DNA from 3 places in the uncultured Porticoccus sp. genome. Region 1 is predicted to be linked to each of the others. Evidence: predicted binding sites of a transcription regulator. Region 1 holds the regulator's gene; each other region holds the start of a gene.

Region 1 (4,876 bases):
GGTGAATATTGATGAATCCCGGGCCAGCAATTTCGACATGATCAGCAATATCAGTCAAATCGAGATGCTTGATAATCTCGGCGGCCAAATCCCGCGGACGGCTCTTTAGCCGCTTGGCAGCTGCCATGGCACCATTAGCTTGAAAATTGCCAAACTCTGGTCTGGTACTGAGGGTGATATTGGCCGGGCAGTCATCAGGCATGTCTGCTGCTGACATGGCAGCCCGTACACGTAGTTCGATCAGGTTTTTAATACTCATAAGCGGGCAGGATGTGTCTTGTTAAGAGAAAACGGGATTGTAGTACCCCAAATCCAAAAAGCCAGTAGTGGCGGTTGATGGACAAAGGGGCTGCCAGTATAGTCGAAGATCATGTCTATGCCTGACAGTAATCCGGCATTACGTTGGTATTATCTCGAACAGTGGGTGATTTGAGATCGCTTTTTTGGTAATAGCCTTCTTCGCGTGAATATTTTCGAAACAGGCAAGTAGTTAGAACGTTCATTATTAAACGGTTTAGATTCTTTCGAGGTAGCATTGCAAGTTCAAAATATCATTGAAAACAAACTGACAGCGGCATTTACACCGGATTTTCTACAAGTGCTAAACGAGAGCCACATGCATGCGGTTCCCGTGGATTCAGAAACGCATTTTAAGCTGGTTATCGTCTCTGGTTCGTTTGAAGGGATGGGAGCTGTTAAGCGTCACCAGCGAGTTTACCAGCTGCTATCTGATGAGCTGGCTGGTGGCGTCCATGCCCTGGCACTGCATATCTTCACGCCAGATGAATGGCGAGAGCAAAAGTGTGCACCTTCGTCTCCGGACTGTATGGGGAAAAACGGCTAGTTCCTGAAGGTTTCGCTACCGTTGAGCGGAGTTTTGGACCACTGACAATCATTCACGGACAACAATAGGGGTATTACATGAAAAAGATGCAAGGTTTACTGGTGATGCTGATGATTCTATCCCCGACAATTTATGCTGGTGGAACGACTGATGCTGGTGCTGCCAGTGCCTATATTATTTCTCCCAAAGATGGTGAAACCGTAAGCAGTCCGGTGACTGTGCGATTCGGTTTGAGTGGTATTGGTGTTGCGCCGGCAGGTGTTGAGCGGGAACATACAGGGCATCATCATTTACTGATTAATGTTCAGCAATTGCCTGATATGGACAAACCGATTCCGGCTGACGATCAACACCGTCACTTTGGTGGTGGCCAGACTGAGGTGAGTCTTGAACTGCCTCCTGGCGAACACAAGCTGCAATTGCTCCTCGGAGACCATTTTCATATTCCGCACAACCCTCCAGTACTTTCTGAGCCAATAATCATTAAGGTGTATTGATCTAGCGCAAGTCGATGATTCTGTTTACTTAACCCAGATCAAATGGTGGTAGTGAAGCGCTTGGTTTAATGGCCTTGTCTTTTAGTGCTACCTTTCTGGAGAAAGTAAATGTTCAAGCAAAAAGCATTGTCGCTGGCAATTCATATGACCCTGGCCGGGAGTCTTTTGGCCGGGACCACAGGTGTTATGGCCTACGAGGCGGGAGATGTTATTGTCCGTGCAGGTGCCGCAACGGTTGAACCTAACGATGACAGCAGCCGTCTTACACTTAATGGTGCCGGGTTGCCGAACAGCAAGGCCTACGTCGATTCCGACACTCAGCTCGGTCTTACCTTGACCTATATGTTGACGGATCACCTGGGTTTAGGCCTGTTGGCAGCCACCCCCTTTAAACACGATATTAAAGCCAAAAATTTGTTGGTTCCCGGAAAGATTGATGCGGGTTCGACCAAACATTTACCACCTACCCTGACGCTGCAATATTTTCCGATGAAAGCTGAGTCCCGCTTCCAGCCCTATGCCGGGGTCGGTATTAACTACACAAAATTTTTCGAAGAGGATGTTGCCAGTGAACTTGAGGGTATTGTCGGTGCAGGCGGCAAGTTAAAACTTGATGACTCCTGGGGTGTGGCGTTTGAACTGGGTATGGATTATGCGTTGTCCGACCGTTGGGTAGTCAATGCCGCAGTGTGGTATATCGATATCGATACCGATGCGAAATTCAATTTCCCGGGTGCTGAGGTGAAGACCAAGGTGGATATTGATCCACTGGTCTATATGGTGGGTATAGGCTACAAGTTTTAACTAAGAACTTGGTTAGCTAGTTGTACAAAAGCCGGTTTCATAAACCGGCTTTTTTGTTTCTGTATCAATTAAAAGCCAGAACAGGGGGTTAATTGAAAAAACTTAGTTGGCGAACTCGCGTAGTTTGTCCAGGTTGAGCAGTTCTACTTCCTTTTTATCGACCTTCAGCAATGCCTGTTTTTGAAAGCGACTTAATACCCGGCTGACCGTCTCAACAGTAAGTCCCAGATAATTACCGATGTCTGCACGTGACATCGGTAATCTGAACCGTGTGGCAGAGAGTTTAAGTCGGAAATTGCGGTTTGAAATACTCATCAACAGTGTTGCCACCCGCTCCTCGGCCGTATTTTTGCTGAGTAGGCTAAGAAGTTGTTGATCCCCAGTGATTTCGAGGCTCATCAACTGGAAAAAGTGGCGTTGCAGTGTGGGGATGGCAATGCTCAGTTCCTGAAGACGGTTGAAAGGGATTTCACAGACGGAGGAGGTTTCCATCGCGACGGCAGAATTGGTGTATCGATTCTGGCCTATACCATCCATACCGAATATCTCCCCCGGGAGGTGAAATCCAGTCACCTGTTCCTGGCCACTATTGCTGATTGTATAACTTTTGATCGAGCCACTGCGAACCGCAAAGACAGAATCGAATTCTTCCCCAGCATGGTAGATATGGTAGTCCTTTTGAAGAGGTTTTCCTCGCTGAATGATTTCGTCCAGACGTTCTACTTCCTTGGTTTGCAGTGCAAGCGGGAGGCAGAGCGCATTCATGCGGCAGTCACCGCAGTGGAATGTATTATTGTGGGGGCAGACCGAATCCATCAGACATCTCTCTGAGCCTATTATGTCTCATTATAGCGACGATCATGATAACGGTCATTAATGACCGTTACATCGACACGCCTGGAGACTATCGCAGAAATATCGGAGATGGTCGAGACCCTGAGTGGACAGCACCAAATAATCAGACTCTCTGGTGAGCCAGCCCATAGACAGAGCATTTTGGAAAAGTTTGGCGAGCTCCGGGCATAACTTGATGGTCAGGTCACAACTGGTCAGACGTACCCGATGAAAACAGAGTAACTGGTTGACCAGTTGCCAGGGTGGCAGGTTTTGCGGTTGATGATCTGGAAAGAGCCCTGTGCAATGTACAGGAAGATGCTTTTCATCAAGTGCCTGTCGATAGTCGTGAATTGAGTCGGTATTCTGATAGAAGCCATCACCAAATTTACCCAGTGCTCCAAGGCCAATACCAACCCAGTCTATCAGGCTGTCTCTGGCCATGCCCCAGGGGGTATATTGGAGAGCCTTGATCTGGCGAAGTTGCAGAAGTTTGTGCCCTTGAATGATAAAAAAACGATCCGCCAAAAGTTGATAGTGTTGACTGCTCATTCTCTGCGAGAGTTGGCTGAGGGTTGCTGCACCCTCCATTGTTTGTAGCCCCTGTAACTCAATAATTGCCGGTTGATAGCGGATTAACTCTGTGAGCCAGTGGTCCAATGTATCCGGGTCGGCCTGATTGACCTGCAGGCAGCAGTGCCACTCTCCAAAGTGAAAGTCACTGGCTGTTGTCAGGATCGATGTAAACTGCTGTTTGTGGGGTGGTATTGCGGCATTAATGGTTAGTCGGAAGCAGTCAAAATGCAGTCCTTTCATTAAGGCCAGTTTTTCGGCAGTTATATCTGTAAGCGTGCATTCAAAACCGTATTCACACGCTTTCTTGTTTCGGGGGTTAAAATAACTGTTGGATAAAAAAACCAGTTCTGTGAGTTCACCCCTGTTCATGCCTTGTAATGGCCTGTTTCTGAGCCAGAATTTCACCAAAGGCTGGTATCTGAAGACAGGCTGAATCAGCTCAATCTCCCTGCTGACCAGCTCGGGATAAGCGCTATTGGCATTGCTCGGAATATAAAGGTTCAGCGCAATCGGTGAGATTGACGTGCGCCGCTTCCTCAGTTGTTCCTTGGGACAACTGACCAGGGATTTGAAAAACTCTGCCTCAATATCAGAGTGAGGGCAGAACAGGTTGTTGGCTAACGTCGCAACTTGCATTTGCCGGCTGACTCACAGGTGACAATAGGATTAGTTGCTGAGGTTAAGCGGAATTACTGAATCTCCCCATGATATGGGTCAAATTTATGATGTTAGGATGCATGAGCTCCATCATGAAATGGATGAAAAAAGGCGTGATTGCCGTCAACAGGTTCGGTTGACGACCTTTATTACCTAGTCAAAATGCCGGGCTCAATGCTCTCAGAAGGGAAGGTCCACGTTATTCCAGAGACGCTTTAGTCGCGTATCACGACCACATCCATTTCGGTAATAACGATAACGCGCAGGATTTTTCAGATAGTAATCCTGGTGATACTCCTCAGCGGGGTAAAATTTACTGGCCGGTAGAATTCGGGTGGCAATCGGGTTGTTCAGAATGTTGCTGTCGATTAATGCGCTTTTACTGTTCCGGGCGGCGGTTCTTTGTTCGTCATTCAGGGGGAAGATAGCACTGAGATATTGACTTCCCCGGTCACAAAACTGGCCTTTACCATTTTCCGGATCAATATTTGTCCAGAAAGTTTTCAGCAGTGCCTCATAGCTGACCTTTTTTGGGTCGTAGGTGACCTCTACCACCTCGAAATGACCGGTTTTGCCACGGGTGACCTCCTCGTAGGTGGGGTTCTCGGTTTTCCCTCCCGTATAACCCGAGATGGTGCTGATCACGCCCTCCAGTTTGTCGAAG
Region 2 (4,876 bases), on a different contig from region 1:
AGACCTACGGTCAGGCTGAAGCGCCGATGCTCTGTACCTTCCTCTCCGCCGAAGATCACGTGCTGGCGCTGGATGGCAACAACCCTTCCATACTGCGTTCCTGTGGCAAGACATCGCCTCACGTCGAAGTGGCCGTCATGGATGACGAGGGCAACCTTCTCGAGCCGGGGCAGGAGGGGGAAATTGCCATCAGGGGCAACCTGCTGATGCGGGCCTATTACCGGAATCCTGAAGCTACCGAAGCGATCCGCTGCGAGGGTGGCTGGCAGCGCTCCGGAGACATCGGCGTTTTTGATGAGCAGGGTTATCTGGCGATTGTCGATCGCAAGCGGGATATGATCATTTCCGGTGGCTTTAATGTCTACCCCAGTGAAATCGAGCAGTTGCTCTGGGGACATTCGGCGATCAAGGACTGCGCAGTGATCGGTATCCCCGATGAAAAATGGGGCGAGCAGGTTACCGCAGTGGTGGAATTAAAGGATAAATCCCAATCGCCGGACGAACAGGAGATTATTCAATACTGCAAAAGCAAGCTGGGTAGCGTCAAGGCACCCAAGCAGGTTCTGTTCTGGGATGAGCTGCCGCGCAGTCCCGTTGGCAAGGTTCTGAAAAAAGAAATTCGCAAGGTTTTCTGGGAGGCGGCGGGTCGCAAGATCTGAACCGTTCCCGTCTTGGCTACACTTTTTACACGCCTGCCCGCCGGGCCTGAAACTTTTAACCATCTGTCTGTAATAGTAGTGAGGATATATTGTGAAGGTTAGTATTGTTGGTGCGTATAACAGCAAGTTTGGTGCGTTCGTCAAACGCGACCGTGAAACCGGTGAAGTCGAGGACCTCAAATCCTTTTATGAATTGCTGACAGAGGCGGGAGCGGGTGCTATCGCCGATGCAGGATTGGAAGCAAAGGACATCGATGCCATCTGGGTCGGTTCCTGCTCTCCATCTCTGTTCGTGAACCAGGAGCACGTCGGGCCGCTGGCGCTGGAGATTGATCCAGAAGGGTTACTCTTCAAGCCCACCACTCGCACCGAGGGCGCCTGTGCCACGTCTTCCCTGGCCATTTACAATGCCGCCTATGCGGTGGCTTCTGGTCGGTTCAAAAATGTGCTGGCGATCGGTGTCGAGAAGATGAACACCCTGGATACCGCAGGTGTGACCCACGCGCTGTCCTGTTGCTCCTACTGGCCGGAAGAAGGCAATAAGGGCATGACCTTCCCCGGTTTGTTTGCTGAACTGGGTAAGGCTTACCAGGAAAAAGAAGAGCTCTCTCCCGAGCAGCTGCGCATCATGTTGGCCCATGTCAGCGCCCTGAACTATCGCAATGGTATCCAGAATCCACTGGCGCATTTTGGCCCCGGTAGCATACCGGACATCAACAAGTTGACTACCGCCGAGGCGATCCTCAACCTGCCGGAATCGGGCAAGGGTAGCAACCCGATGATCGCTCCGCCATTGCGTCTGCACGATTGCTCCCTGATTACCGACGGGGCCGCTGCAGTGGTGCTCACTTCCAGCGACAACGCTAAAGCCAACTTCAATCACGCCGTTGAACTGTCTGGTATCGGCCATGTGACCGACCGGATGATGCTCAAGGAGCGCATCGGTCGTCTGCATGAGCTTCGCGCCACCCGTCACGCCGTCGACCTGGCGCTGAAGGAAGCGGGTGCCACCGTGGACGATCTCGATCTGGCGGAGGTCCATGACTGCTTTACCATTAACCAACTTCTCTGCGTCGAAGCCATCGGCCTGTCCGAGTCCGGTCGTGCCGGTTACGATTTCATGAGTGGTAAATACGATCCGGACAGCGACTGTCCTATCAACCTGTCCGGTGGTCTGAAATCAAAAGGACACCCGGTGGGTGCCACAGGGGCATCGATGCACGCGCTGGTCTACAAACAACTGGTGGGCGAACCGATCGGGGTGGCGGCAAAGGGCAACCCTGAAGTTGGGATGACCGTTAATATCGGTGGTTCCGGTGTAACCAACTGCGTCTCGGTGATGCGCCGACTCAAATAGTGTTTTCCTCCCTGACAGGGCGTGGACCGGTCACCGGTTCGCCCCTGCCAGTTTTTTCCTATCCCCGTCACCCCAAAAAAGTCTTGATTCCAGTCAAACTTCCTGAACTTTTGTTGTCACAGTATTTGTTTTCCTGTGGGCTTGGTTTAATAATTGTCCCGTGGGTTATGATAGGGCTGGTTCCGGCGAGCTATTTTGCGCAGCATGCTGGTACCGGTAGTTGTAGATGTAGCTAGAATAAAAAATCAGGAGACAATGAGATGCCAAAAGTAGCACTGGTGACTGGGGGAACAAGAGGTATCGGTGAAGTCATTGCTATTGAACTGAAGGAGGCGGGCTATCTGACGGTGGCCAATTACGGAGGTAACGATGAACGGGCCCGCGAGTTCAGGGAGCGAACCGGTATTCCCACCTACAAGTTTGATGTATCCGACTTCGATGCCTGTAAAAGCGGTATTGAAGCGATAGAGCGCGATATCGGGCCTGTCTCCATTCTGGTCAATAATGCGGGGATCACCCGCGATGGCACTTTGCACAAAATGTCCCAGAAATCCTGGCAGGAAGTGCTGGATACCAACCTGGGTTCCTGCTTCAACATGAGCCGCTGTGTGATCGAGGGTATGCGTGAGCGCCGTTTTGGTCGTATCGTCAATATCGGCTCACTGAACGGTCAGGCGGGTCAGTATGGGCAGGTCAACTACGCTGCGGCGAAATCCGGTATTCACGGCTTTACCAAGGCACTGGCCCTGGAAGGTGCGAGCATGGGGATCACGGTCAATGCGGTGGCCCCGGGCTATGTGGAAACCGATATGGTGAGGGCTGTGCCCGCCGCCGTACTGGAAAAAATTGTCGCCCGTATTCCCGTTGGCCGGCTTGGCTCCGCCCACGATATTGCCCGGGGCGTACTGTTTCTGGTGTCCGACGAGAGCGGTTTCATTACCGGCTCGACCCTGTCCATCAACGGTGGCCAGCATATGTACTAGCCCCTCCCTAAAAGGGGTCGGTGACAACTGAGAATCATTCTTATTGGTTGTTCGGCCTGACCCTTGCCCGTCTGTTTATCTGTCGAAAGGAGTCGACAATGCCCCGCAAAACAAGGATGTTCGTACCGGATGTACCCAGCCATGTGGTCAGTCGCGGTAACAACCGTAATGCCTGTTTTTATACCGATGGCGATTACTTTTTCTACCTTCAATGTTTGAGCGAGGCCTGTCATAAGCATCGGGTATCCGTTCATGCCTATGTGTTAATGACAAATCATGTGCACCTGCTATTAACACCAGAAAGTGAAGATGGCATTCCCTGTGTGATGCAATCAATCGGTCGTCGTTATGTGCAATACATCAACAAAACCTACAATCGTTCCGGGACTCTTTGGGAGGGGAGGTATAAAGCAAGCCTGGTGGATGCAGAAAACTACCTGCTGGCCTGTTACCGTTATATAGAGCTAAATCCTGTTAGGGCTTCCATTGTCAGGCACCCTGCTGACTATCGCTGGTCGAGCTATGGTGTCAATGCGGGAATCAAGCCAGGGAAGCAGCTCGTTGCACACGAGGTTTACCAACGGCTTGGGTCGGATGAGAAAAGCCGTTACCAAGCTTACCGCGCGCTGTTTTCCGTTGATCTGGAAAAGTCGCTACTGCAGGGTATTCAGCGGGCTACCACATTTTCAATGCCCCTTGGGGGTCGTGATTTTCAGGTGCAGATTGAAAAGGTGGTCGGGAGAAAATTGGGTCATGCCAGGCGAGGCAGGCCAATGAAAATTAAGTGCGAATGACTCTCATTTGTCACCGACCCCTTTATGACCCCTTTATGATCAGGTCGGTTTTTTCAGGTGGTACTTTTTCATTTTCTGGTAGAGCGTACTTTTGGCAATGCCCAATTGTTTGGCCGCTTGGGTCATGTTGCCTTCCGCCTGTTTGATGGCGGCCTCGATGGTGGACTTTTCAACCCTGTCCAGGTTGCCCTGGGGCGGGGTGATGAAGGCGTTGACGTGCTCCGGCTCCAGATTGCTTTCCCCCGGCCGATAACCCTCGGGAAGATCGTCAATCGTCAGGGTTTCGTTTGTGGACATAAAACACATGCACTCCACCACATTGGCCAGTTCACGGATATTGCCGGGCCACTCGCGGCTTTTCAGGGCCGTCATCAGGCCCGGTGAGAAGCGTTTCGCTGAGATGTCGTCGGTTTTGCGGATGCGCGCCATCACCAATTGAGCGATTCCTTCGATATCTTCCTTGCGGCCCGACAGTGGGTCGAGACTGATGGTCACGGTGGATAGCCGGAAATACAGATCCTTGCGGAACAGCCCCTCGTTCACAGCGCCTTTCAGGTCGCGGTTGGTGGCAGCAATCAGTCGGAAATCCACAGGGATTGGTTTGATGTCCCCCACCCGGTAAATTTTTTTCTCCTGCAGTACCCGCAAAAACACCGGTTGCAATTCCAGCGGCAGCTCGCCAATTTCGTCGAGGAACAGTGTGCCGCCATTGGCCGCCTCAATTTTGCCGATCATGCCGCCCTTGCGCGCGCCGGTGAACGCCCCCTCCACATGGCCGAACAGTTCGCTGCTGAGAATATCCCGGGTGAAGCCGCCGCAGTTCAGGTCGATAAACGGCCCGTCGGCGTATTGGCTGCTGTCGTGAATGGCCTTGGCGAACACTTCCTTGCCGACCCCGGTATCCCCCAGAATCAGCACTGGCAGCGGTGTATTAGCCGCCTTGCGGGCCTTGTCCGCACTGGCCTGAAAAGAGGGGCTCTTGCCGTAGATGCCGTCAAACGGATCGAGGCTGGTCGTCGGGCCGGCAGCCAGTGGCTCGGCGGCGGGTTTGGAGGTAGACCGGCGCGGTGACGGCACCAGCAC
Region 3 (4,876 bases), on a different contig from region 1:
CTGACTGTCGAGAACGGAGACACTGTTGCCGGTATCCAGCAAGGATACGTCACGAAACTCGGCAGTCACCACGACTTCCTGAATCGTTTCAGCGGGTAGCGTTGGTGTGGGGGTCTCGGCTGCTGTGCCCTCGGAATTCTCGAGCTCTGTGGCAAGCACACCGCCGGAAAGGAGGCAGGCAAATACCAGCCATTGCATTTTTCGAAAAAGGTCTATCATCATGAGCCCCATTAACACTGTTAAAGAGACCCGGATATGGAAGGAGTGAACGGTGGTTTTGCGTCCTATCCCTACGCCGGTACTATCCGGATCAGGTTCAAAGGGTTCATCCGAAGATGTCTCAGGCTTACGCCGCCCCTTAGGAATAAACACCTGCTGTGTGCAGGTGAGATTGGGAGTTTACGCGAATCAATCACCAACTCAATGGCTGTATTTAAATAATTTTGGAATAACGAATTTCCGGCTCGGATTTGTTGATATAGGCATCAAAAGTCATGCAGATGCGGCGAATCAACAGTCGTCCCACCGGGGTTACCCGGAGGCTATCCGGGTTGAGAACCACCAAGCCGTCGTCCATCATCGACCGCAGCTGAATCAACTCTGCCGCAAAGTAGTCGGCAAACACAACGCCAAATTGTTGCTCGATGTCAGAAAAATTCAACTCAAAATGGCAAATCAACTGCTTGATCACCATCTGGCGCAGCAGGTCATCAGGGCTCAGCTCAAATCCCCGTGCCACCGGCAGATGACCGCTGTCGATGGCAATCTGGTAATCCTCGATCTGCTTGTGATTCTGGGCAAACACATTGTCTATGGCACTGATAGCGGACACGCCAAAGGCCACCAGATCAGAGCCGCCGTGGGTGGAGTAACCCTGGAAATTGCGCTGCAACACACCGTTGCGCTGGGCCACTGCCAGCTCGTCGTCCGGGTGGGCAAAATGGTCCATGCCAATGTAAACGTAACCGGCATTAAGCAACACCTGAGTCATCCGCTCCATCATCAACAACTTTTCGGACGCGCTGGGCAGTGCGCTTTCGTCGATTTGTCTCTGCACCTTGAACAGATGGGGTAAATGGGCGTAATTGAAAACTGATAGGCGGTCCGGGCCGAGGTCAATGATGCTGTCCAGGGTGTGCCTGAAAGTATCCCAACTCTGGTGGGGCAAACCGTAGATCAGGTCCATGCTGATGGAATGGAAACCTTCGGCGCGGCCCGCCTCCACTAGCGCACGCACCTCCTCCACAGAATTGAAACGGTTGACCGCCTGCTGCACGGTGGGATCGAAATCCTGAACCCCCATACTGAGGCGGTTAAATCCCAAATCCCGCAGACAGCTGATCGTACTGACGGCCATATCACCAGGATGAATCTCTATCGAATACTCGCCACTGTCGTCATCCAACAGGTTGAAATGTTTGCGGGTGGCGGCCATCAACAGGCGTTTTTCATCATCACTGATGTAAGTGGGTGTACCGCCACCCCAATGCAGCTGATGGACTGGCCGGGAACGGTCAAACAGTGCCCCCTGACAAGCCACCTCGGTGATCAGCCTTTCCAGATACGGCATGGCACGCTTGCGATTGGCCGTGATGATTTTGTTGCAGGCACAGTAATAACAGACCGTGCTGCAGAAGGGCAGATGAAAATACAGGGACAGAGGACGACCCGCTGCATTACTGCGCTCAATCGCGAGACACAGTGCTGCCTCGCCAAAGCCTTCGTGGAATTGTGGCGCCGTGGGGTAAGACGTGTAGCGGGGGCCGGACAGGTCGTAACGCTCGATCAGCGGACGATCCCAGATGGCCGTATTTTCAGAAATCACGGTGACAAAAACCTGTTGAGGAAAAAACGAATCCTAGCAGCGGTTCACCTACAGCTCGTTGATGTCGATCAACCCACTCGATCAAGCTCAAGCCACAGTCCCGCCCACCAAGAGGGTTACCCTGATGGCCAAGTCGCCCGGCATGCGTCATTCCATACCCGTTTTGGGCGACTCTCTGTTAAAGTAACGCCCCCCCATAAGTCTGTTTCCTCCATGCTGGCACGTCGTGACAAAATCTTTTTTGGTATCCTGGCCATTACAGTGCTTGGGGCATTGGCCCTGTCACTGCTGTTGGGCTGGTATATCTGGCGGGAATCCGTTGGCACAGAGGAGCAGCGTCTGCAGCAATTGTCACAGCGGCTCGGTGAGGAAACAGAACAGGCCATTATTGACGCCCGCAATCTGCTTGAAACCCTCAATGAGCGGACCACTGACCCTTGTAACGCCACCCACCTGGCGATGATGCAGGAGGTCGCCATAGCGCGCCCCTATATCCGGGCAATCGGCTACTGGCGTGCCGCCGAACGACTCTGTGGCGCCGGGTTTATTCAGGGCATATCCTTCACGCCACCCAAAGCCAGCCGTATTTACAACTCGGGAGTGATTGCCTGGTGGCCCAGCGAGACCACAGAAGTGGGTGGCGTACAGCTGTTTCTGATGCGATTTGGTCACCATGATGTGGTGATCGACCCACGGTTGTTACTGAACGTGGACCTTCTGGAGGGCCAGATGGCCGGCCTTTGGGTAGAAAGACTGCCCATGATCACGACACCACCCAATGCCGTTTTCCCACCGCTGGAAAGCCTCAAACAGGGGATGACTGTCAATCAATCGACGGGGCAGATGATTTCCCGGTTTTCCCTGGGCACCCTGCTTCCCATCGATATTGTCGCCATTCAGCCAATGAGCGAGTTCTGGAAACGCTATCTGCCCACCCTGATCACCGCCGGAATATTAGCCCTGCTACTGATCCCCCTTTGGGTATTCGCTGTGGTCCGTTACTCCCGCCAGCACCTTAGCCTGGCCGCCGAATTGCGTGATGCAATCACCAGAAATAAACTGAGAGTCAACTATCAGCCCATCGTGGATATGTCCAATGGACGCTGCCTCGGCGCGGAATCGCTGGCACGCTGGACCCGTGACAACGGTGAAGCTGTCGGCCCGGATATTTTCATTCCAATCGCCGAGGAGGCCGGGTTGGCCACCGACCTGGCTCGGGCCATGCTGCAAGGCATCCTTCACGAACTGGGCGATCTTCTAAAACAATGCCCGGATCTCAGCATCAACCTCAACCTTTCTGCACAGGACTTCCAGACAGACCGGCTGTTTGTCCACCTTGAAACTGAGCTGAAAGCTGCCGGGCTGGCCACTTCGGCCATAAAACTGGAAATTACCGAACGGGCATTGGTGGACAGTGACTCGGCGCGGCAGCGAATCCGCACCCTGCGCCAACAGGGTCATCTGGTGGCTATTGATGATTTCGGCACCGGTTACTCCAGCCTTTCCTATCTGGAAAGTTTTGAGCTGGATGCCCTGAAAATCGACAAGTCTTTTGTCGATGCCATTGAAAACCAGGCTGTTACCAGCAGCGTGATTGTCCATGTAATCGAGATGGCAAAATCATTGAACCTGGATATTATTGCCGAGGGCGTCGAGTGTGATCATCAGGCAAAGTGGCTCTTGAGTCAGGGCGTCAGGCTGGGGCAGGGTTACCTGTTCAGCCGTCCTTTAACCGCTCGTCAGTTTATTGACTTCCATCAAAAATACAGCTGACCGATCAGCTCAGCACAGATAAACTATTCCGCCCCGGAGGGAATGACCAACCCGTCTCAACCCTGTCCGGGCCGTTTCCCTATCAACCACCGGAGAATTGACTGCTTGAAAAAAATGCCTGTGCCAAGTTGCCCCAAGACATCACTGAATTACCTGTTCGTCGCGATAATTACATTGGCAAGCGGTGGCTGTAGCCTTTGGGATCCACTGACGGAGCAGTCAGAGCCAGCCAGAATCACCAGCCTTTCGGATAGCACAAAAAGCAGCCCGGTAAAACGTAAGGCAACGCTGAGTGACAGTGGCAAGATCAACCCGCTGCCCCCGGAACAGGTCGGTTATTACATGGATGTCCAGTATGCCAACCTCCAGCAGAAGCTCAGGAATCAGGGTATCGACCTCAGCCTACAGAACAGTAAAATCACCATGATTATCCCCGGGGCAACCATCTTTGATGTCAACAGCACAGACATCAATAAGGGGGCTCAATCGGCCCTGACAGCCATTACCGGGGTATTGGCAGAGTATGACAACACAATGATTACTGTGGCCGGTCACACCGACAATCAGGGAGAGACTGACTATAATCAGGAACTCTCCGAACAGCGTGCCCTCGCCATTGGCAAATACCTTTCCCAACGCGGCATCACGCCCACCAGGTTGGTGATTCAGTACTTTGGTCAGAACCGTCCTATCGCCGATAACAGCATTGCCTCGGGCCGCGCTGAAAATCGCCGTGTCGAGCTGATCATAGAGCCCATCGTTACCCGACAATCGTCGTCGTAACCTGAACTGGAAATTCTCGGCCAACACCTGCAAACGCGGCCTTCGAACCGAGAGTATAGACCAAGGTGTCACTGGCAATAGCCCATGCTGGCCAGTATAATTCCGCCACTCTGGAAACCCGCCGGGTGGACCTGTGCATTTCCGCTTCCCTAACCTCAAGAGAGAAGAAGACGAGACATGAGCTACAACAAGATTCCCGCTGGCAACGACCTGCCGCACGATATCAACGTGGTCATTGAAATCCCTGCCAACCACGACCCCATCAAATATGAAATCGACAAGGACAGCGATGCAATTTTTGTTGACCGCTTTGTCGCAACACCCATGTTTTATCCGGCAAATTACGGCTATATTCCACAGACTCTGTCGGAAGACGGCGATCCCCTGGATGTACTGGTGGTAACACCCTACCCGGTCATGCCCGGCTCAGTGATCCGCAGCCGGGTCATCGGCGTGTTAAACATGACCGATGAGTCCGGTGTGGATGCCAAGCTA

Evidence for each region. The regulator FNR, encoded in region 1, switches genes on or off when oxygen is low (the NO sensors DNR and NnrR bind a similar motif). The targets are predictions, from matches to a motif close to TTGATNNNNATCAA.
Region 2: phbB (acetoacetyl-CoA reductase) is a predicted target of FNR. The motif match lies at 2,100-2,113, and genes of this name have one in related genera.
Region 3: hemN (oxygen-independent coproporphyrinogen III oxidase) is a predicted target of FNR. The motif match lies at 1,884-1,897, and genes of this name have one in related genera.

Annotation. Positions count from the first base shown of each region.
Region 1 covers NZ_CAXBHS010000002.1:4,509-9,384, forward strand. The annotation lists gene argS (arginine--tRNA ligase) at 1-259, opposite strand, end outside; gene AACZ64_RS02675 (BolA/IbaG family iron-sulfur metabolism protein) at 536-844, shown strand; gene AACZ64_RS02680 (DUF4399 domain-containing protein) at 922-1,341, shown strand; gene AACZ64_RS02685 (OmpW family outer membrane protein) at 1,450-2,145, shown strand; gene fnr (fumarate/nitrate reduction transcriptional regulator Fnr) at 2,248-2,961, opposite strand; gene AACZ64_RS02695 (hypothetical protein) at 3,019-4,191, opposite strand; gene msrA (peptide-methionine (S)-S-oxide reductase MsrA) at 4,393-4,876, opposite strand, start outside.
Region 2 covers NZ_CAXBHS010000001.1:470,041-474,916, forward strand. The annotation lists gene AACZ64_RS02210 (AMP-binding protein) at 1-659, shown strand, start outside; gene AACZ64_RS02215 (hypothetical protein) at 751-2,016, shown strand; gene phbB (acetoacetyl-CoA reductase) at 2,277-2,999, shown strand; gene AACZ64_RS02225 (transposase) at 3,098-3,793, shown strand; gene AACZ64_RS02230 (sigma-54-dependent Fis family transcriptional regulator) at 3,833-4,876, opposite strand, start outside.
Region 3 covers NZ_CAXBHS010000008.1:82,515-87,390, reverse strand. The annotation lists gene AACZ64_RS08870 (TonB-dependent receptor) at 1-219, opposite strand, end outside; TPP riboswitch at 271-369, opposite strand; gene hemN (oxygen-independent coproporphyrinogen III oxidase) at 434-1,825, opposite strand; gene AACZ64_RS08860 (EAL domain-containing protein) at 2,039-3,598, shown strand; gene AACZ64_RS08855 (OmpA family protein) at 3,713-4,381, shown strand; gene ppa (inorganic diphosphatase) at 4,559-4,876, shown strand, end outside.